Regions from separate parts of the Marivirga salinarum genome, predicted to be linked through region 2. Evidence: riboswitches for the same ligand, from Rfam matches in the RefSeq annotation. Region 2 holds a riboswitch; each other region holds the start of a gene.

Region 1 (7,648 bases), 1.7 Mb from region 2:
GCCTTCTAGTGGAATATAAATTTGAATTTCTGGATAGAACTGCGATTTTCATTTTGGATTTTTATTTTTTTTGTAAAGCCAAAGTAAACTAAAAAAGATGGTATCCCTAAATCAATGCTTCTTGATTTACTAGTTCTTCAAAAATATTTTCAGAAAGTTGAACCCAATATAAATCCGGATTTCCCTTCTTCAATTCTTCCAAATAATCAAATTGCCCCTTAGCTAGGATATAACCCTCCTCTTTATTCAAAACTTCCAGCCCCTGAAAATTGAAATTATCATTAAAACCAGCTATAAAATAAATTTCGGTTTTTGAATTTTTTGAATAACTCTTTATTTCTTTCTTAGCGATTTTTGCAACTGCCAGATCATATTTCAAATCTTTCAAATTAGACAATACGGCTAAAGCTGTGGGAAAACTCCCAGCTCCCTTTCCTTTAACAAACTGCTCACCAGCAAATACAGCATCCACCAAAATCCCATTATATTCATTTTCTATGTTATAGAAATCATGGCTTTCATTTACTAATTGTGGTTCTACTTTAGCAGTGATTTTACCATTAACTTCTTGAGCCTCCCCAATCAATTTTATTTTCAAATGATGTTTTTGAGCAAAGTCTTTTATATTTTCATCCAAATAATTAATCCCCTGCAAAGGAATTTCATTTGGATGTATAAATAGGCCAAAAGCATGGTAAATCATGATGGATAATTTAAAGCGAGTATCCTCTCCGCTTACATCAGAATAGGGGTCTAATTCTGCAAAGCCTAAATCCTGAGCATCTTTCAATGCTAAGTCATAACCCTGATTTTCACTTACCATCTTTGATAAAATGAAATTACAAGTTCCATTCGCTATAGCTTTGATGGAGTTTACTTGATCTGATTTATAATGCTGATCGAGCAATCTTAATATGGGGACACTTCCACAAACCGCTCCTTCATAAAAGAATTTAACGCCATGTTTTTCACGTAATTCCAGAATTTCTTTATGATATAGTGCCACCATCTTTTTATTAGCACTCACTACTGATTTCCCTTTTTTAAAAGCTTTTTTTACAATGCTAAAAGCTTCTTCAGGATCGTTTATTAATTCTATGATGATATCTAAATCAGTATTATCAAGAATTTCAACTGCCGCAGTGGTGAGTATTCCATTGGGTAATTCTAAATCTCTTTTTTTATCAATATTTTTAACGGCAATTTTTTCAATTGAAATACCGTATTTTCCATTTTGCTGTAAAGCTTTATAAACTCCAGAGCCTACTACTCCCAACCCGAATAAGCCTGCTTTAAATTTCTTCATATAAAGTATTAATTAAATGTTTTTTGATGAAATGGGAAATCAAATTTCCCTCAATTAAAAAAGCATCATGCCCTTTAAGGGATTCTATTTCCTCTAGATTAGCATTTGGTATATTTTCGCTCATAAATATTTGTTCCTCTATTGGAAATAGATTATCACTATCAATTCCAATGCATAAAGTTTTGGCTTTTATCGAACCTAATACTTCTTTTAAATTATCGGTTCTGGATTCTGCAATATTATGTGCATCCATCATTTTGGAAAGAATTTTATAGCTATTGATACTAAATCTGCCATTGAACTTTTCTCCTTGATATTTTAGATAAGAAGCAACTTTCCAATCTCCATGCTCACTTTTCCCAAATTGGTTATTCTCAAAATCTTCATAGCTCCTATAACTAAGCATAGCTATACTTCTGGCTAAAGACAATGCTTTTTGTTTTTCCTCCTTATTACCATTTTCACCTAATTCAATGGCTTGCCTTTGTAATTCATTAAAAGCAATTCCCCAAGAAGAATGCTTAGCATTGGAAGCGACTAAAATCTGATTTAATATCACTTCAGGTTCTATAATTGACCATTCCAAAGCTTGTTGTCCACCCAATGATCCTCCAATTAGGTAATCAATTTTAGAAACATTAAGTGCTTTTCGCAGATCAATAAAAGCTTTGACAACATCTCGGTTATTTAATTCCGGAAACTTCTCTCTATAAATTGCGCCATTTTCAGGATAAATTGAATCAGGTCCAGTACTTCCATAGCATGATCCAAGCATATTAGCACAAATCACTGTATGCTTTTCCAAATCAATAAATCCACCATTTTCAAAAAAAAGGGAAGCCCACCAGTCCTTAACGGTGGCACTTCCTGTAAAAGCATGGCATACCCAAACTACCTCCTTATTTTCTGAAATCTCCCCTAAAACTTCATAGTAAAGAGAGGCCGCTTGCAAAGTTTGCCCGTTTTCTAGTTGAAAATGATAAGGTAATTTATGCTGTGGCATAGGATTCTTCTTTGACTTTTTGAAATGATTGCGTAAAATCACCAATGATATCATCAATATGCTCTATACCTACAGAAACTCTCAATAAATTCGGAGTGATACCTGCAGATAATTGCTCTTGATCTGATAATTGTTGGTGAGTTGTAGCCGAAGGTTGAATAATCAGTGTTTTTGCATCCCCCACATTTGCTAAATGACTTACCAGTTTCAAATTATCCACAAAGGCTTTGGTTTCTTCTTTATCTCCTTTGAGCGTAAAAGATAAAACACCGCCATAACCATTATGAAGATATTTTTTTGCCAGTTGATAATATTTACTACTTTCTAATCCTGGATAATTTACTTTCTCAACCAAAGGATGTTTCTCTAACCAAAAAGCTAATTTCAAGGCATTATCCACCGTTCTTTGTACTCTCAAAGAAAGCGTTTCTAATCCTTGTAGCAAAAGAAAACTATTGAATGGACTTAAGGCGGGACCGAAATCTCTCAAGCCTTCTACTCTTGCTCTAATAGCATAAGCAATATTGGGTAGCCCTAATGGGTTCCCCTCTCCGAAAGTTTCCCAAAAATTCAATCCATGATAACCTTCTGAAGGCTCAGAAAATTGAGGAAACTTACCATTACCCCAATTGTAATTCCCAGCATCAGTAATTACTCCGCCAACGGATGTTCCATGTCCTCCAATCCATTTTGTGGCTGACTCTACTACAATGTTAGCTCCGTGCTCAATAGGTCTAAACAAGTAACCGCCTGCTCCAAATGTATTATCCACGATTAAAGGCAAATCATACTTTCGTGCTAAAGCAGAAATTACTTCAAAATCAGGAATATTGAAAGTAGGGTTGCCGATAGTTTCCAAATAAATAGCTTTTGTATTTTCATCAATCAAGCTTTCATAAGATTCTACTTCTTCATCGGGAGCAAATCTTGCCTCAATTCCTAATCGCTTAAAAGAAACTTTAAACTGGTTATAAGTACCGCCATAAAGATATTTTGAGGAAATAAAGTTATCTCCAGCTTCTAAAATATTATTCAAGGCAATGAATTGTGCCGCTTGACCAGAAGCAACAGAAACTGCGGCTACGCCACCTTCAAGTGCTGCAATTCTTTTTTCGAATACATCATTAGTCGGATTCATTATTCTTGAATAGATATTACCGAATTCTTTCAAGCCAAATAGGTTTGCTCCATGTTCTGAGTTATTGAATGCGTAACTAGTGGTTTGATAAATTGGAACTGCTCTTGAATTGGTAGTTGGGTCAATTTCCTGACCAGCATGTAATTGTAAGGTTTCGAATTTTTGTGTAGTTGACATAATTTTAAAATTTAAGATGAATATATTTTTTGAATGAATATTTAAATATTTGTGAGCCGTTCAGGGTATCTGATTGAATCACTAAATTTTATTAAACAATTGATTTTTAGCGGATTAAAAGAATTTCGAAATGAATCTTAAAACTGAAAAGGGTGTGATTTCCCCTTTAGATTATCGAAATGAATCCAAATAGAATTGAGTTGTTGATTAGCAACAACAGCACATACACATTCGCATGTATGCAATAGGATTAATGGGATTAAGCTTAGTTGCTTTATTTATTGAAAATGAATTCTTTGCCGAAGTGGCTTGTTTGATGTGATCGCTGAAAGCGAAGAATTGTAAGTTGTTCATAATTGTTAATTTATATTTCCCAATATCGGGCAGGATTTGGCACCTTGATTCAGGTTGCCAGAGGGTCAACGAGCCTGTCTCTCACCTCTTCGTTATAAATTGATTACCGAAATAACACTTCAAATGTAGGAAAAGCTTTTTGAAATAAACAAATCCTAACGCTAATAAAAATTAAAAATATTGAAATTAATTTTTAAACAAAATATAATATCGAAAAAGCAGTTGATTTTCTATTTTTATATGGATTGATTATCCTGCTTTTTGTTATGTTTTAATAATCCATTTACTATTAGCCATTGGGCAATTATGTATGTTCCCATTACAGCAACGCCTGCAAAAGGAATAGTATGTGAAAATCTGTTGATGGCTAAAATTGAATCAGAAATGATAAATAGCGCAGCTCCTAAAACTACTAATTGAAAGCTTTCATCCGTGGTTTCGCCTTTTCTAAACCAAGCAGCCAATATCATTAGGCTTAGTATAATTCCGTACACAACCAATGGGACTTGAATTACACTATCTACATAAGGTAAAGTGAGATAAGCCATTAATAGAATAAATCCTAAAACTACAAATGGAAAAAATGACCATTTAATATTCAGTTTGTCTTTATAGGTCGCCTTTTTATAAGCTATTATAAATACTATGTGTGTAATTAAAAAAGCACTTAATCCAGCGAAAAAGAACATAAAATGTTTAAAAGTAAAGAGAAGCATAATATCACCAATCCAGCTAAAAACTAATGCTAAAGTGACAAAACTTACCCATTTTTCATTTTTACGAATATCAGATTTATCCCAGAAATAGATAAGAAGAGAAATCATCAAAAGAGGCTTTGCAATTTGATGAAGTATATCAATTTCGAATGTTAAAGCTATAATTTCAACTACAGCAATAATCCAATAAAAATATAATTTGGGATTCATTTTCTTCCTTTTATCGAAAAGTAATTAATAATAGTCGATAAAAAAAGAGAATAATACTAAAGAAATTGACTTGTAGGATTTAAAGCCGATTTAAAAAAATTACTTTTTTATAAATTTCTTTAAAGATTTCTCAGAATCAACAGTGAGCATAACATAATAATGACCAACAGGAATATTTGATAAATCTATTTTATAAAGACCTGTATCCAATTTATCATGAGTAACTTTCATCTTATTTCCTATGATACTCATTACTTCAATTTTAACATCTGAAGATAAGTCTTTATCATCTATTCTAAGGTAGATATATTCTTCTGCTGGATTCGGATAAACCTCTGCGTTATTAAGAGCTTTTATAATTTCAACATTATCCGTCTTAACAATAGGATTTTCGGTTCCTGCTTCAGAAATAAAAATATTGAAGCTGAAGAAAGTTAAGATTAATATGTTGATTAATGTTTTCATTACAATTTATTACGGCTTAATCCGTTTTATGTTCTTAGTACCTAATTAATTTTCTACTTTTTTAAAAGTATCTTTCAAATTCGAAATCATAGTTGAAGGTGTCATATAATTTTCACCGTACTCCTTCAAACTTATATCTCCCGAAAATCCATGCAAATATACTGCCAATTTTGCTGTTTCAAAAGGATTTTGCACTCTTGGTGCTATTCCCGCTAAAATTCCACACAATAAATCTCCACTCCCACCTTTTGCCATACCTTGATTTCCAGTTGTATTGAAACTCACCTGTCCTTTTTCATTACAAACTGCAGTAAATTTCCCTTTCAAAACTACTACAACCTTATGATGCTTACAGAAGGACTTTAGTTGCATCAGAGCCTCAAAATTATTAGAATAATTTCCTACTAGCCTTTTAAACTCTCCATGATGTGGAGTTAAAATGGTGCCTTCAGGCAACAATTCTAGCATTTCTCTATTTTTAGCTAGAATTGTAATGGCATCAGCATCTAAAATAAGTTGCCCTTTAAAAGTTTTTAGAATTTCTTCTAGAAGCTTAATGGTTTTATTTGCAAAACCTATTGCAGGTCCAAAAACGAGAACATCCTGCTTATTATAACCCAAGAAACTTCCTAATACATAGTCATTTTCATCTTCTAGAATTAAAGCCTCTGGTATTTGGTTTTGAATGATGTCAATGCAAAGCGGACAAACTTGCACCGACAATAAACCAATTCCAGAATGAAGAGTGCCTTTAGCAGCTAAAATTACGGCTCCCATTTTAGCATGCCCACCCGCTATGATAGTGGCACGACCTCTAATTCCCTTATGCGCAATGCTATCTACTTTTAAAAGCAATTTTAGTTCTTTTGTTAATTCATAAATTGAATAATCGCTTATGCAATTATTTATGAATTCTTCAGACAATCCAATATTAAGAATTTCAAATTGACCAACATACTGTTGATTTTCAGCCATCATAAAAGCAAGCTTCGGAACTTGAAAACTAAGTGTAAAGTCTGATTTGAAAATAGTTTCTCCAGGACTTGGCTCGTCTGCAAAAACACCTGAAGGAATGTCCACGGCCAATTTAATTCCTTTTGCTTCATTTACTTTTTGGACGAATTTTGCGATATCTCCTTCTATTGGACGAGAAAGACCTGAACCGAAAATCGCATCTATGAAAATATAATCATTATTGGAATTAGAAAAATTAAAATCATTTAAAATTTCAACTTTTTTGAGTGATTTCAACCTATCCAAATTTTGTTCAAAATCATCTGAACCTGACTCCCCCATTATTAGCACTACTTTTACGCTATAATTTTGATTAGATAATAATCTTGCAATAGCCAATCCATCACCTCCATTATTACCCGAGCCTGCTAAAACAATAATTTCATGTTCATTGGAAAAATGCTTACAAACCCAATTCACCACTTGTCCACTAGCTCTTTCCATTAAATCAATACTAGCTATTGGTTCATTTTTGATGGTAAATTGATCAGCTTCTCTTATTTGTTGAACGTTAAGAATTTTCATAATGGTTAAGGTAAGTAAAATGGGTTTAATTTCCTGAATATAGAACCGACTATTGTTTCTTAGCTAATTTGCTACATTTCTGACTACAAAATTTAACATTTTTCCAATCTTTCTCCCATTTTTTCCTCCAAAAAAAAGGCCTTTTGCAAGTAAGGCAAACTTTGGAAGGCAAATCACTTTTTTTAATCATTTTAGGCATAGTGCAAATTCACTTTATAATTATGGTAAACAATGAATTTAATGAATGTTTGAAAAATCAATCTATAACTAATTTAGAAACAAGCGCGGAATTACTTTGAGAATGAAGCCTTTTCTTCTATTTTTGCAAAAACTTTAAACAGAGCATAATGAGCGTTTTAGTAAATAAAGATTCTAAAGTAATTGTACAAGGTTTCACAGGTTCAGAAGGAACATTCCACGCTGAGCAAATGATAGAATACGGCACCAATGTAGTGGGTGGTGTAACTCCAGGTAAAGGAGGTCAAAAACATTTAGACAGACCTGTTTTCAACACTGTCGAAGATGCTGTTAAAGAAGCTGGTGCAAATGTATCCATCATTTTTGTTCCACCTGCTTTCGCTGCAGACGCCATTATGGAGGCTGCGGATGCAGGAATCAAAGTTATCATCACTATCACTGAAGGAATTCCGGTAAAGGATATGATGAAAGCAAAAACTTATATTCAGAATAAAGACTTAACTCTTATAGGCCCAAATTGCCCAGGTGTTATTACTCCAGGT
Region 2 (7,648 bases):
TCAATATAGGGGAGGAGGATAGCCACCGCCTTTTTCATCACCCTAGCACTTTTTACCACCTGTGGCAAAAACATTTTACCAGCACCGAATAAATCTCCTACTATATTCATTCCATCCATCAATGGACCTTCAATGACATCCAGCGGACGTTCAGCTTGAAGCCTGGATTCTTCAGTGTCTTCTTCTATATGTTCTGTAATTCCTTTAATTAAAGCATGTTCTAATCGCTTATTGACCGGTTGATTTCTCCATTCTTGCGTGGCTTTTTCAGCTTTTTCTCCAGGTTTTAAGTTTTCAGCATAAGACATTAATCGTTCGGTGGCATCCGGTCTGCGGTTGAAGAGCAAGTCTTCTACATAATCGAGTAATTCTTTATCAATCTCATCATAGACTTCTAACATCCCAGGATTGACTATTCCCATGTCTAGTCCGGCTTTGATGGCATGATAAAGGAAAGCAGAATGCATAGCTTCTCGGACTACATTATTTCCTCTGAAGGAAAAAGAGATGTTACTAACTCCGCCACTTGTTTTAGCATAGGGTAGATTTTCTTTTATCCATTTTATGGAATTGATATAGTCCACCGCATAATTATCATGCTCCTCCATCCCTGTTCCAATGGTCAAGATATTAGGATCGAATATGATATCCTCTGCTGGGAATTTTGCCTCATTGACCAATAAATCATAACATTTTTTACAGACTTCTATTTTTCTTTCAAAAGTATCAGCCTGACCTTTTTCGTCAAAAGCCATCACCACTACGGCTGCTCCATAGCTTTTTATTTTCTTAGCGGATGCAAGGAACGCTTCTTCTCCTTCTTTTAAGCTGATAGAATTGACAATACCTTTGCCTTGCAAGCATTTTAATCCAGCTTCAATTACCTCCCATTTGGACGAATCAATCATAAAAGGAAGTCGCGCAATATCAGGCTCTGAGGAAATTAGATTGACGAAATTAGGCAGTACGTTTACAGCATCCAACATACCATCATCCATATTGATATCGATAATTTGAGCACCGCCTTCAACTTGGTCAATGGCAATATCAACTGCCTCTTCAAATTTCTCTTCTCTTATTAAGCGAGCAAATTTCTTTGAGCCGGATACATTGGTTCTTTCCCCAATATTTACAAAATTGATTTCAGGAGTAACCGATAAAGGTTCTAAACCGCTCAATCGCATAATTTTCTTTTGAGAGGATATTTGATGTGGTTTAGATTTTGCAGCGTAATCTGCAATGGCTTTGATGTGTTCGGGTTGAGTACCGCAACAACCTCCAATGATATTGACCAATCCTTCATCAAAATAGCTTTTGATAATGCCGCTCATTTCTGAAGGGCTTTCATCATATTCCCCAAATTCATTGGGCAATCCCGCATTCGGGTGGCAGGAAATGGCTACATCTGAAATCCTAGCTAATTGCTGTAAATAGGTTTTGAGCTGGTCAGCCCCTAAAGCACAATTGAATCCCACACTTAGCAAAGGAAAATGACGGATACTATTCCAAAATGCTTCAACGGTTTGACCGGATAGTGTTCTGCCGCTGGCATCTGTAATAGTACCAGAAACCATCACCGGAATATTGATTCCTTTTTCTTCTTTCAATTCCTGTATAGCCATTAAAGCGGCTTTGCAGTTCAGTGTATCAAAAACAGTTTCAACTAGAAATATATCTACTCCACCAGCAGCTAAAGCCTCTGCTTGTTCTTTATAAGCTATTTTTAATTCATCAAAGGAAGTAGCTCTAAATCCTGGTCTGTTTACATCAGGAGACAGGGAAGCAGTTCTATTGGTAGGGCCTATAGAACCTGCAACAAATCTAGGCTTATCCGAATATTCCTCTGTTACCTCACGCGCAATTCTGGCAGATTGTTCATTGAGTTCCCAAACCAAATCTTGCATATCATAATCCGCCATGGCAATGGTAGTGCCACTGAAGGTATTGGTTTCAATGATATCCGCTCCAGCATCGAGATATGCCCTATGGATATCTTTTATAATTTGAGGTTGGGTTAAGGATAATAAGTCATTATTACCTTTTAAATCGGAAGGATAATCGGCAAAACGTTCTCCACGGTAGTCAGTTTCCGAGAGTTTATAGTTTTGAATCATAGTGCCCATTGCACCATCGAGTACTAAAATTTTATCTTGAAGAATTGATTTAGAAAATCGGCTCATTCTGAATATTTATGATTTTGCATCCAGAAAGTGCCATGAGAAAGGCTGCTTCTTATCTTTTCCTGACCATTAAAAGTTGTCAAGATGGGAGTTAGCACCGTTTCCTTTTGCAATTGCATTGGAAGGGTTGCTAAGACTTCAAAGGGCCCATTCCCTCAGTCTTTCTGGATAAGTGTTTCAAAGTAAAGCATAAAAACCGAAACGTTAAAATTAAAGTTCAAAAATTTATTTTTCGGTTTTAAATAATTCATCTGCCTTGAAGGCAAAATGATAACCATCTTGATTAAAAATAAAGACTAAAAATTCTTATAAATTTTAAAGAGCAAAATGTATAGTCAAATCATCGCTTCTTACCATTGTTTAAGTGAAAAAATGGATTAAAATTAGAAATTTAGTAGGTTTTTGGTTTTAAACCTTTACTAGTTTTTAATTACTTATAAAATGTATGTTTCAACATTTAATTACTTCCGTAATTACATTCGAATTACTTTTGATTAGACTGTTAAGCGATCTAGTTTTGCGATTTAATCAACTAAAAATTTTTATAAATGAGAAAACTCTATCTATTATTAATTTTAATTTCTTATAGCTTTTTAAGCTATAGTCAAAGTGAATGTTCAACTGCAGTTACCGCTACAGTAGGAACGAATACCCAAGCAGCTGCACCAGATGATAATTACTACTGGTATGAATTTACTATGCCTGAAAGTGGTGGTAAATTGACAATCGATTTACCTAATTCCAATGTTGTAGGATTATATTCTGGTTGTGATGGATATACTGAATACTTAACCTCATCCTATGGAAAGGTTATTTATTATGATGCAGAACCTAGCCAAATTATAAAAATTAGAATAAATGCAGGTAATGCAGAACCTTTTGATTGGACTTTAGATGTTTCTGAATTTCAAACAGGAGATATATGTGATTTAGCAGTTGAAGCTAATGAAGGGACGAATACTATGCCTGCAGAAGAAGGTAAGTATTACTGGTATACCTTTACTATGCCTGATTTAGATGATACACGTATTTATTTTGACTGGCCTTTTATGGTTGATGCAACTATATTTAAAGGAACTTGTGACAATTTAACAGATGAAAGTAATGTTACAGGTGGTTCAGGATTTTATACTACAGGCTATCAAGCAAATGAAGAACTTTTTATTAGACTAAACCTTAGTGGGGAAACTAATTTCGAATGGACTATAGAAGTAGAAGTTCCTGAAGTAGGTCAAGATTGTAGTATTGCTAATACAGCTGCATTAGGTACAAATTCACTTCCTGCTACTGAGATGCAAGACTATTGGTATAAGTATACAACTCCTGCTGATGTTGCAGGAAAGAAGTTACAAGCCAACTCGAGGACTGGTGTGGAAATGTCCGTTTATATAAGTAATTGCTATAATAGTAGCGTGTTACAGACAAGAGATAGTGCTGTTTTTGCATTAGAGCCAGAGCCTGAAACAGATTATTATTTTAGATTTAATAATTTAACCGGTGGAGACTTTGATTGGTCCTTGTTATTAACTGACCCTGTAGCGGGTGATATTTGTGCTGATCCTATAGTAGTAGAAGAAGGACAGTATCAAGCTGACTTTACTCCTCAGTGGTATAGTTTTACTGCTAATGAAGCAGGCACCTATGAAATATCATCTACTGTTGAGTCAAGTGACAAAGACACTATCCTTAAAATTTACGATAGTTGTGGAGGAGCAATTCGAGCAGAAAATGATGATGCCTCAAATTCTACTTATCAATCTGAAATTAGTTTAGAATTACAAGCTGAGGAAACAGTTTTAATTCTTTGGGAATCTGGACAATTTGAAACTGAAGATGGGTTTACTTGGAATGTTTACAATGCTGCAAGGCAACAAATCACATTCAGTAGTTTACCTGAAAAAACTTTTGGTGATGAAACTTTTGAATTAGAAGCGTCTTCATCTGCAGGTTTAGAAATAAGTTATACTTCAAGTAATTTGGAAGTGGCTACAATTGATGGAAATCTTGTTACCATTATTGGTGCAGGTGAATCTATTATTACGGCATCTCAGTCGGGTAATGCTGAATTCGAAGCGGCTATACCTGTTGAACAAACTTTAACTGTATATAAAGCTGATCAAGAAGTCACTATTTCAGAAATCTCGGATAAGTTTAGTAATGATGATCCTTTTGAAGTAGAAGCATCTACTACTAGTGGTTTAGACTTAACTTATGAAGTAAGTGGACCAGCAACTATTGAAGGTACTACTCTAACTTTAAATGGAACTCTTGGGACAGTAGAAGTGATAGTGAGCCAAGCAGGAAATAGTAATTACAACTCGGCATCTGCTACTATTAGTTTTGAAGTACTAGAAGATCCTTGTTTGGATTTCAATGCTTCTGCTTCTGTGACAAATGTTAGTTGTTCAGGATCTAAGGACGGAACAATTACTATTGAAACTACAGAAGGAACGGCACCTTTTAGCTACAGTTTAGCTGGAGCAGAAGCTGTTGAAACCAATATATTTACAGAATTGGCAGCAGGTGAGTACACTGTGGAAGTTACAGATATAAATGGATGTACAGCCAGTACCACCATTACTATTGACAGTCCAGATGCGCTAGAAATAGAGGCAGAAGTTGTGAATAGTAATAGCATTACTGGAAACGGAAGCATCAGTCTTACCGTGACTGGAGGAACTGGCGATTATAGCTATAGCTGGAATACAGATGCTTCCACATCATCTATTAATGAATTGGAAATAGGTGAGTATACAGTAATAGTTACGGATGAAAACGGATGTAGCCTAGAAGAAAGTTATACTGTTGGAGGTGTGACTTCAAACGATAAATCATTATCGAATGCTACGCTTATTTATCCTAATCCAGCAAAAGATATCTTGCAAATGGAGCATAATCAAAGTTCAAAAGAATTGAGTATTTATGATGCAAGAGGTAAATTATTGAAGCAAGTTTCTACAGAAGGAACTCAAACAGAAATAAATGTAAGTGAATTGCCTTCAGGTCTATATTTTATCCGAGCGGATAGAGATTCACAATTACATAGATTTGTAAAACAATAAAATTTTATAAAGGCAGTAATTAGTATGAAAACTAGTTATTGCCTTTATAGAAATATAATTCAAACTAAAACATAAATTAATATTTAAGATGAAGAATATAATTAAATGCGTTGTTTTGATTCCATTGGTGATGGTATTGATAAATTCATGTACTCCGAAAGATCCACCACCGAATGAAAAGATGCAAAATGAAATTATTGAAAGTTTACAAGGTAAATGGACAGCTACCGAAGTGAGGAAAGATCAAACAGTCATTTCAGATTTTTCAAATTTCAGTTTGACCATTTCGGATAAAAGCTATACAACTGATAATGGATCGCCAGTATGGCCAAGTAGCGGTACTTATGATTTTGAGAGTGCTGAAACGGAAGACGAGTTTGTTCGCCAGGATGGAAGGTTGTTTACCGCCTCAGTTAATAATTCTAGCTTGAAAATTACAATAGTTTACCAAGAAGAAACCGCCAGAGGTGAATATGGAACATATGAGTTTGTTTTGAGTCAATAAAATATAGGAGTAGCTAGCAATAGTCCAGCTTTAATAAGAACATTACATTAACCGTAAGTAGTATTGATTATTTCATGAGCCTCTGTAGTGATACAGAGGTTTTTTTTATTGGCCAAAAGAATTTAATTTGAGTGGTCAAAATCATCAAACGGTAAGTGGATTCAATCAATTTCAAAAGCATTCAATACGAAGAGCCTACAAAGGCTTTAAGTCCTTATGTAAAATTCTATTTGAGTTTATCTTTTGAAGCACCGGATTCTCCACTTTGGATTCCAGCCGATAGAAGGAATCAAATTTTGATTTTAAAACGAGGTAAAGTGAAATTGAATACGGAAATTTCAACTTACGAACAGGCAAAAATTAGCGTTAGGCATTGTTTTGATACTCCTCTAGAAGTCAGGTTTTCATCAGGAATGGTGGAAGTGATAGCGATTGAATTCACTCCTGTTGGATTACATTATTTGTTTGATTTTGACATGAAAAAAAATCTCAATCAGATAGTTAGGTACAAATCTTCTAATCATGATATTCACTTTGATGAGGTGAATCGTACAAATTTTAAATCCGCCTTAGATCGCGCCTTACTGATGCAATTAAGCAATAGTAAAAAGAAATATAGTACAGAAATATTAGCAGCCATACAGTTGGCCGAAAAAAGCAAAGGGAAATATGAAATTGCTGTAGTGCCCCAATCAGTTGGAATGCATCCTAAAACATTTTACAGATTTTTCAAAAAGTATACTGGACTTACTCCAAAAAGATATTTCAGTATAACCCAATTCGAATCAGCCATATTGGAAATTATCAAAAACCAAAGTGTTGATAGAATGGATTTGGTGACGAAATCGGGCTATTATGATCAATCACATTTAATAAAAGCAATTCAAAAATTTAGTGGAAGTACGCCAGATCAAATAAATAATCTGGACAGTAATTGGATACAATTTCTATTACAAAATAATTTATATCATTAATTGTCTATTTTTTACAATCAATTAGAAAAATTCTCTTGTATTTTAGAGCTTTCACTATAGTTAAATGAAAGCAATCAAAATCCTTTTTTTTCTTCTATTATCTTATTCTAGCATTTCTGCCCAAGGAAGTACTAAGGATAAAAATGAGCTGCTGTTGCTTAAACACTACGAAAACGAAGATTTTAATAAGGTAGTAAAGATAGCTGATTCACTTTTGCAGCTAGAAAATTTACCCAAACGTGCTAGAATTTATCAGATTAAAGCGGATGCGCTCTATTTCTTAAATGACGTAAACGCGTCCTTAGAAAGCTATTTGTTAGCAATTGAGCACCTTGCTGAAGCAGAGATTGATACAGTCTATCTCATAGAAAACTATAGTCACGCAGGCTTCTGCTATTTATATTTAGGCCAATATGTAGAAGCTTTACCCTATTATGAGAAAGCCCTTAAAATTTCACGAAGTGCAAATGATTCTACAGAGATATCTACCCAACTGTCTCATTTAGGGAATATTCATACGCATCTTAATAATTTTGAATTAGCTGAAGAGTATTTCCAGCGTTCATATGAAATCAACTTCAAATTGCAGGATTCTGTTGCTTTAGCTTATGACTTGGTTGACCTAGGAAGTCTTTTTTTCAGAATGGGCGAATTTAAAAAAGCAGTTATTTACTATAAGAATGGCTTAAAGGTCGAAAAAACGAGGGCAGATAATCACAATACGCTCATCCTTAGGTTAGGAAAATTAGCCGATGCCTACATGGAAACAGGTGCTATCGATAGTGCCGTTTTCTTTATTGAAAAAGCGACCAGACAGGCTATCAGTATAAACGACTCTTTGTCTTTACATAAAAACTGGTTGGTCAAAGGCAAAATATTATTGAAGCAGGAACGATTTGATTCAGCTCGTGAATTAGGGTACCGTTT
Region 3 (7,648 bases), 2.2 Mb from region 2:
AATGCATTTCCGAAGTCTATTTTTGGAAAATCACCTGTAATGGATATTTCATAATTCACCCCGTTCGTTAAATCGGATATTGTGTAGTCGCCAGTTTGTTGGGTTGCAGAGTTTATGGCTCCAGTTGTGAGGTTTTCCCAAGTAATATTATAAAAGTAGGTTCCTATTGAAGTATCGGTAGAAATGGTTATAGAATTATCAGCAGTTTGCCAGGTAGTTACAAAAGGCTGACAATCCAAAGCATCTCCATTGATTACCCAATTATAAAATGTTCCAGTTAATGTCTGACGACTATCGGATGAATTACAATAAGTTAATCCAGCAGCACCTAAGGTAATATTTGAAGGTGTGCCAAAATCAGATTCCCATCCTATTATGGTAGCATCATAGTTTCTTTTAGATAATCCACTATTGTCAAGCATTCCAGACATGTTAGTGACATCGCTGACAGTCCAAGTACCTAAAGAATGATTGAAAGATGATGCTCCTGAAAACATATTTGCCATATTTTCGACATTCCAGGTATACCAGCCGCTTAAATCCCTATTGAATGAGGAGGCATTTTGAAACATGCTGCGCATGTTAATAACAGAAAGAACATCCCAGTCATTTAAGTCCCCATTAAATGAAATGGCATTGTAAAACATATATTCCATGTTAATCACATTGCCAACGTCCCAGTTACTAATGTCGCTGTTAAAGGAGGTAGCTCCATAAAACATATAACTTGTGGTATCTACATTTTCCATATTCCAATTGCTGATATCGCTATTAAATGATGTAGCATTGATAAATGCACCATACATATTGGTTATGTTACTCACATCCCAATTATTTAAATCGCTGTTAAATGAAGTAGCAAAGGCAAACATGCCTAAAAGGCTTTTAGTGGTTTGTAAGTTGGGTGCATCAGTTGCATTAGAAGTTAAATTGCTACAGCCTAAAAATGCTACTCGCATGGTTTCCCATTCTATGTCTCCCCATTGTTCAATAGTCTGAATCTTATTTCTTTCAGGCCCATTATTAAAATAAATAGCTGGAAAATTACCTGAGATTTTTATTTCATAGGTGTCGTTATTGTTCAAGCCAGAAATAGGATAATTGCCGGTTATTCCCGTGTCAGAACCATCTCCAACTCCATTATTTGTAAGGTTAGTCCAACTTATATCATAATTATAGACAAGAGTGTCAGCTGGATTAACAGGGATGGTTATAGTGCCATCAGTTGTTTTCCAAGTAGTAGTAAAGGGATTTTGAGCAAATAAATTACTAGACAAGAATGCACAAAAAAGTAGGAGCGAGAAAAATGGTAAAAGTCTTTTCATGGCAAAAGCATTTGTGTCTTATAAATATAAATAATTAGATGTAAATATATTACAAAAGTAATTAAAATATTATATAAAAGGTTAAAAATGAATAAGTTGTATTCATTCAGACAGTTAATTTCTGTCAATACTAAAGTGTCTTTTTCATACGGAATTAGGCATGGGCTTTTAAAATACATCACACCAAAAGAATTTAAATTGGATCATTTATAATTAAGAATCTTAGAGGGAAAAATTTTTGATTGATAAATAAAGATTTAAAATCCTTTAGATTCACTTACAAAAGCTTCATTTCATTTTGTATTATTGTGTTTCTATGTTTTTGAGTTTCAAATCATGACCTAAGAAAATAGGATTCGTAAAAGCTTTAAATTTATAATGAAAGATATACTTGCTTTTCTTCAGGAAAGACTGCAAAAACCGCTACCAGGTGATGTAGCCCATCAGCAAATGATGGCGCAACCCATTGGTCAGCGCTTTAAAATGCAATATGAAAAGCCTCCAAGAAAAGGAGCGGTTATGATTGTGCTTTATCCTGATGAAGGAAAAATCTATTTCCCATTAATGCAAAGGCCTCCCTATCAGGGGATTCACGGTGGGCAAGTAAGCTTGCCAGGTGGTAAAATGGAAGATTCAGATGATAATTTAATTGAAACTGCCATAAGGGAAACTTTTGAGGAAATTGGAGTCAATATTTCAGATAATGAAGTGATTGGTAGCTTATCTGATTTAAATGTAACGGCTAGTAATTTTATAGTGAAACCAGTTGTCAGTATTTTAGATCGAAAGCCTGAGTTTACAAGAGATCCACGTGAAGTGGAGCAGATTTTTAAAGCAGAAGTACAACACCTAATTCATCCCAATACTTTGCAGGTAACAGAGCTAACAGTAGCTCAGGAAATTAGATTAAAAGCCCCATTTTTTGATATTGAAGAGAAAGTAGTTTGGGGTGCTACTGCCATGATTTTAAGTGAATTTGTAGAAATTTTGAAAGAACATTATACCTAATGGAAAAACCACTAATCACTAATGATGCCGTAGTTTTAGGATTGCTAATGTTAATATTGGCAGCCATTTTTATCACAGCTTCCAGCAAAAAATCAGGCTGGCAAAAGTTTTATCGTTTCATTCCTTCCGTTTTATTATGCTACTTCATTCCTTCTTTATTTAATACTTTTGGAATCATATCAGGGGACGAATCTAATCTCTATTTTGTGTCTTCCCGTTATCTATTGCCGACTGCATTAGTATTACTGACGCTCAGTATTGATTTAAAAGCCATTGCAAGATTAGGGAAGAAAGCTGTCATTATGTTTTTTGCAGGTACTGTTGGTATTGTAATTGGAGGACCGCTTTCAATTTTAATTGTATCTTCTTTTGCTCCTGATATTGTGGGTGGCGTTGGTCCTGATGCTGTCTGGCGAGGAATGGCTACAATAGCCGGAAGCTGGATTGGTGGAGGAGCCAATCAAGCTGCTATGTTTGAAACTTTCGGAGCCAGTGAGGATTTATTTGCCACCATGATTACCGTGGATGTGATCGTTGCCAATATTTGGATGGCATTTTTACTTTACGGAGTAGGGATTTCTAAAAAGCTAGATAAAAGATTAAAAGCTGATGCTTCCTCCATTGAAGAAGTGAAAAATGGAATAGAGAAATACCAAGCGTCTATTATGAAAATTCCTACGTTGCCGGAAGTGATGACCGTTTTGGCAATTGGTTTCGGAGCAACAGGTATAGCACATTTCGGAGCAGATATTATTGCTCCATGGATAGGAGAAGTGGCTCCTCAACTAGATAAATTTAGTTTGACTTCCTCTTTCTTTTGGTTGGTCGTAATTGCCACCACCATTGGCTTAGGCTTATCATTCACCAAGGCCCGAAAATTCGAAGGTGTAGGCGCTTCCCGCTTAGGAAGTGTGATGATTTATATTTTGGTAGCATCCATTGGAATGTTAATGGATGTAACCGCCATATTCGATAATCCCGGATTCTTTATGGTAGGATTGATTTGGATGGCAGTTCATGTAATCGTTTTATTGGGAGTAGCTAAAATCATTAAAGCTCCTTATTTTTTCGTAGCAGTAGGAAGTCAGGCGAATGTTGGCGGTGCTGCTTCAGCCCCTATAGTAGCAGGTGCTTTTCATCCAAGCTTAGCTCCGGTTGGAGTACTTTTGGCGGTTTTAGGATATGCCTTAGGTACTTATGCAGCCTACATTTGCGGATTGTTGTTGCAGGCGGCTGCGGCTGTTTGATTGAATTTGAAAAAGAACTTATCAAAATATTCTAATCCCATTTTTATATGCAATTACGAAAATGAACTCTAAAAAATGGATGTTGATTTCTGTATTATCTTTTTGTGTTATGACAATTGGAATTAAAGAAATAAGCGATAATGTCAATTCATTTCAGATTATATTTTTTAGATCGTTAATTGGATTACTCACCATCTTTATATTTTTTAAAAATAAATTATCAAGACCAACATTCTCCATTATAAAGGGACATTTATTTAGAAATATATTTCACCTAATAGGTCAATACGGCTATATAGTAGGGATTATTTATTTGTCATTGGCTGAAGTAACCGCTATTGAATTTTCAGTACCAATATGGATATTGATAATTGCTTCTGTCTTTTTAAAAGAAGAAATGACAAAATCTAAAGTAATGAGTATCATTTTAGGCTTTATCGGTGTCCTAATAATAATTAGACCTGGTTTTGGAATAATAAATACTAACTCAATTATTGTATTATTATCTGCTATTAGCTATGCAATTGCTCATGCTTCAACTAAAAAATTGACCAAAAAATATAAGCCTTTAGACATAGTTTTCATTATGTGCTTAATTCAAATTCCTATTTCATTTGGACTTACCATAACAGAGATTAGTTTGCCTAATATAAGAGACTTTTCATTTTTACTTATTGTGGGAATATCAGCCATTACTGCTCATTTTACATTGGCTAAAGCTATGATGGATGATGATATTAGTTCTATTATATCAATTGATTATTTTAGACTTCCTATCTTGATATTGTTAGGTATATTACTTTATAATGAAAACTTCAATGCTGCCTACTTAACTGGTGGAACTTTGATATTTGTTGGAAATTGGATTAATAAAAAAGCACAAAATAAAAACTAACATTTCACCGCTAGCCCCAGCTCGAGCTAAAGTCAGTAAAGAATGCAAATAATAAGATTTAAAATTCAATTTACTAGCAAACATCTACCTTAACTCTATTTAAATAAATTTCATGTTTATATTCTAGTTTTGAGTTCTCTTTTGATAGAGTTGAATCGTGAATTCTGTTGCTTAAATGGTATTTTGCGAGATTTTAGGCTGTTATTACTCATTTTTTGAATCAAATATTTTTTCAAATGCATTGTACGCTGCAATGTGTAAAGCATCACCATGAGTTTTATCTTCTAAAAAATCGTAAAACAGCTTTGTATTTTGATTTTTGTTTTTGTTTAATTTTTCAAATAGTTCCTTAGCAGTACGTTCCATTACTTTACCTTCTTTTCCTACTGCTACATATATTGATTTGTTGGAATCATAGGATCTTGGATTACTTTCCAATAGATTCTCATTATCCCACCATAAACTTGGACTGACAATAATGTAATTGTCGAAAAGTTCTGGTTTTTTGAATAATATTTCAGTTGCCAATAATCCACCTAAGGATTGTCCAATTATTGTTTTATTGGAGCTTGTTCGATACGATGAATCAATAAAAGATTGTAATTCGTTTTCCAAAAAGCCTATGAATTTTCCTGATTTTCCAGAGGTAGGAAATTCTTCTTGGTCAAGTTCTCTTTCAGAAGGATATGTAAAATCTCTTTTTCTATCAACATTTGCAATTCCGACCACTATGGATTCTGGAATCATATTAATCCAGGGAAAAGAGACAAACTGAACTATTCCAGAAATATGAATAAAGTCTTCATCTATTGAGCCATCCAGCAAGTAAATCACGGGATATGTTTTTGAACTGTCAGCTTGATAATTTGAAGGTAAGTAAATATTTAGGGTTCTGGTTTCACTCAATATTTTTGACTTGATATTAACTATTTTACCTATAGTGAAATCAGTTTCGCTAATTTTCTCAGGTAATGCTTGACCAAATGATAAGTTGGCTATCAACAGTAGTATAATGCTTAAAAATTTATGTCTCATAAACTACTTTTCAAATTGGATTCAATGCCATAGATCGAATCTTTGAACTGTAAAAGTATAAAAAAATAAGAATTCTCAATCGTGGTAATCTGCAGTATTGCCCTGACTAGCAAAACCTTCCCAGTTCGTTGTGCCAAGATAATATATAGCAACATTTCAAGCAAATTCAAAAATAATCCCCACTCAAATTTGGAATTATAGAAAAGCTGTCTCTATATTTGAGGCATCATATCGGTTTCGACCGATTTATATAGATGAGGTGAGAGAACAGGCTCGTTGACCCTCTGGCAACCCCCAAGCAATTTGGAAAGGTGCCAATTCCTGCCCAACGAAGGGAAATATAAAACGGTAAAACAATGAACAAACAGAAAGTTTACATTTCGCACAATCTCCAAATTGATTTATACGATCAATCATTGGAATTCATGTCTATTTCTAAATCTACTAATCAAATTAACATTTGCTGTTGTAGCAACTGCTGTTGTTGATTTCCAATTTAAGCTTTTGGGGAGTGGGTAGAATTTGTAAAGGATAGAATCCTAAGCAATTCCCAAACGCATTTTAGAAGCTTATCCAACTCAATTTTTGTCAAACTTAATTTCCTCCAGTGGGAAAACTATAACCAATATAATTATGTCTCAACATTTCGAAACTCAGGCTATCCGTACCCAAGCTGCCCAAAGTGGCAACAGAGAACATGCTGTGCCACTTTACCTTACCTCATCCTTTACTTTTGATAATGCCGAACAAGCAAAAGCATTATTCAATGATGAAGAAGAAGGTAATATTTATTCGCGCTTTTCAAACCCGAATAGTTCCGAACTAATTGATAAAATGGCTCGATTAGAGGGCTTGGAAGATGGTTTTGCTACCGCAACTGGCATGGCGGCCATGTTTGGAAGTATGGCGGCATTGCTCCAGCAAGGCGATCATATTTTGGCAGCAAGGTCATTATTCGGCTCTACCCACCAATTATTGACGCAGATTTTTCCGAAGTGGGGCATTTCTCACACTTATGCGGACATCAGCAGAACACATGAATGGGAAAGCCTGATAAAACCGGAAACTAAAATGATTTTTGTGGAAACGCCCTCCAATCCTGGTTTGGAAATCATTGATTTGGAGTGGTTGGGGAAATTGGCGGAAGCGCACAATTTGATTTTGGTGGTGGATAATTGTTTTGCCACTCCCTACTTGCAGCAACCTGCCAAATGGGGTGCTCATGTTGTTTCCCATAGTGCCACCAAATTTATTGACGGACAAGGTAGAGTTTTAGGCGGTTTGATAATGGGCTCCAAAGAATTGATTAAAGATGTGCGCTTTTTCAGTCGCCACACTGGGCCAGCTATTTCGCCTTTTAATGCATGGGTGCTCTCCAAAAGCTTGGAAACTTTGGCGGTACGTATGGACAGACATTGCGAAAGTGCATTGAAAATAGCTGAATATTTAGAGGGACATACCGAATTAGAAAGCGTGAAATACCCCTTCTTGAAATCGCACCCTCAGTTTGATTTAGCCAAAAAACAGATGCTAAAAGGAGGTGGTATTCTCACTTTTATTGTGAAAGGAGGAGGCGAAAGATGCAGTAAATTTATAAATAATCTACAAATGCTTTCGGTTACGTCCAATCTTGGTGATACGCGCTCTATTGTGACGCATCCTGCTACGACCACTCACAGTAAGTTGAGTAAGGAGGAACGACATAGAGTGGGAATTGCCGATGGACTAATCCGATTATCGGTCGGGTTGGAAAATGTGAATGATATAATTGAAGATATAGAACAAGCACTAAAAGGTTCTAAATAATGGAATTAAGATTAGAAAATAAGATCTGTTTTATGATGTGTTGCAAGGCTCCTCCGGATGCTGCATGATATCGCTATACCCAAATTATAGTGCCTCTTGCAGAATCCAACCTTCCGCAAGAGGCATTTTTTTTACTCAAAAAATCAAAATTATGACACTATTAAATGAAAACTTAACATTGCCGAAGCCAGCTAAAAAAGACATAGCTGAGCTTAAAAATAAAATTGAACTCTTCCGATCTGGTCAGATTGATGAAGAGAAATTCAAAGCCTACCGATTAACCCGTGGGGTTTACGGACAAAGACAGCAGGGCGTGCAGATGTTCCGATTAA

What was found. Region 2 has a riboswitch for S-adenosylmethionine ahead of metH (methionine synthase). Riboswitches for the same ligand answer to the same signal wherever they lie in the genome.
Region 1: linked by a shared signal. The riboswitch ahead of QYS49_RS16755 (O-acetylhomoserine aminocarboxypropyltransferase/cysteine synthase family protein) and the one ahead of metH (methionine synthase) in region 2 are both predicted to bind S-adenosylmethionine.
Region 3: linked by a shared signal. The riboswitch ahead of QYS49_RS00205 (trans-sulfuration enzyme family protein) and the one ahead of metH (methionine synthase) in region 2 are both predicted to bind S-adenosylmethionine.

What each region holds. Positions count from the first base shown of each region.
Region 1 is NZ_CP129971.1:3,997,036-4,004,683, forward strand. It holds gene rimK (30S ribosomal protein S6--L-glutamate ligase) at 1-52, opposite strand, end outside; gene QYS49_RS16745 (homoserine dehydrogenase) at 107-1,306, opposite strand; gene QYS49_RS16750 (homoserine O-acetyltransferase family protein) at 1,293-2,309, opposite strand; gene QYS49_RS16755 (O-acetylhomoserine aminocarboxypropyltransferase/cysteine synthase family protein) at 2,296-3,624, opposite strand; SAM riboswitch class I at 3,986-4,079, opposite strand; gene QYS49_RS16760 (lysoplasmalogenase) at 4,215-4,904, opposite strand; gene QYS49_RS16765 (T9SS type A sorting domain-containing protein) at 5,004-5,369, opposite strand; gene QYS49_RS16770 (NAD(P)H-hydrate dehydratase) at 5,415-6,908, opposite strand; gene QYS49_RS16775 (DUF2256 domain-containing protein) at 6,958-7,107, opposite strand; gene sucD (succinate--CoA ligase subunit alpha) at 7,256-7,648, shown strand, end outside.
Region 2 is NZ_CP129971.1:2,303,885-2,311,532, forward strand. It holds gene metH (methionine synthase) at 1-2,180, opposite strand, end outside; SAM riboswitch class I at 2,230-2,355, opposite strand; gene QYS49_RS09760 (T9SS type A sorting domain-containing protein) at 2,729-5,242, shown strand; gene QYS49_RS09765 (hypothetical protein) at 5,331-5,747, shown strand; gene QYS49_RS09770 (AraC family transcriptional regulator) at 5,903-6,721, shown strand; gene QYS49_RS09775 (ATP-binding protein) at 6,786-7,648, shown strand, end outside.
Region 3 is NZ_CP129971.1:38,530-46,177, reverse strand. It holds gene QYS49_RS00230 (BspA family leucine-rich repeat surface protein) at 1-1,325, opposite strand, end outside; gene QYS49_RS00225 (NUDIX hydrolase) at 1,704-2,333, shown strand; gene QYS49_RS00220 (DUF819 family protein) at 2,333-3,580, shown strand; gene QYS49_RS00215 (DMT family transporter) at 3,642-4,475, shown strand; gene QYS49_RS00210 (alpha/beta hydrolase) at 4,680-5,510, opposite strand; SAM riboswitch class I at 5,754-5,857, shown strand; gene QYS49_RS00205 (trans-sulfuration enzyme family protein) at 6,144-7,316, shown strand; gene QYS49_RS00200 (ferredoxin-like domain-containing protein) at 7,468-7,648, shown strand, end outside.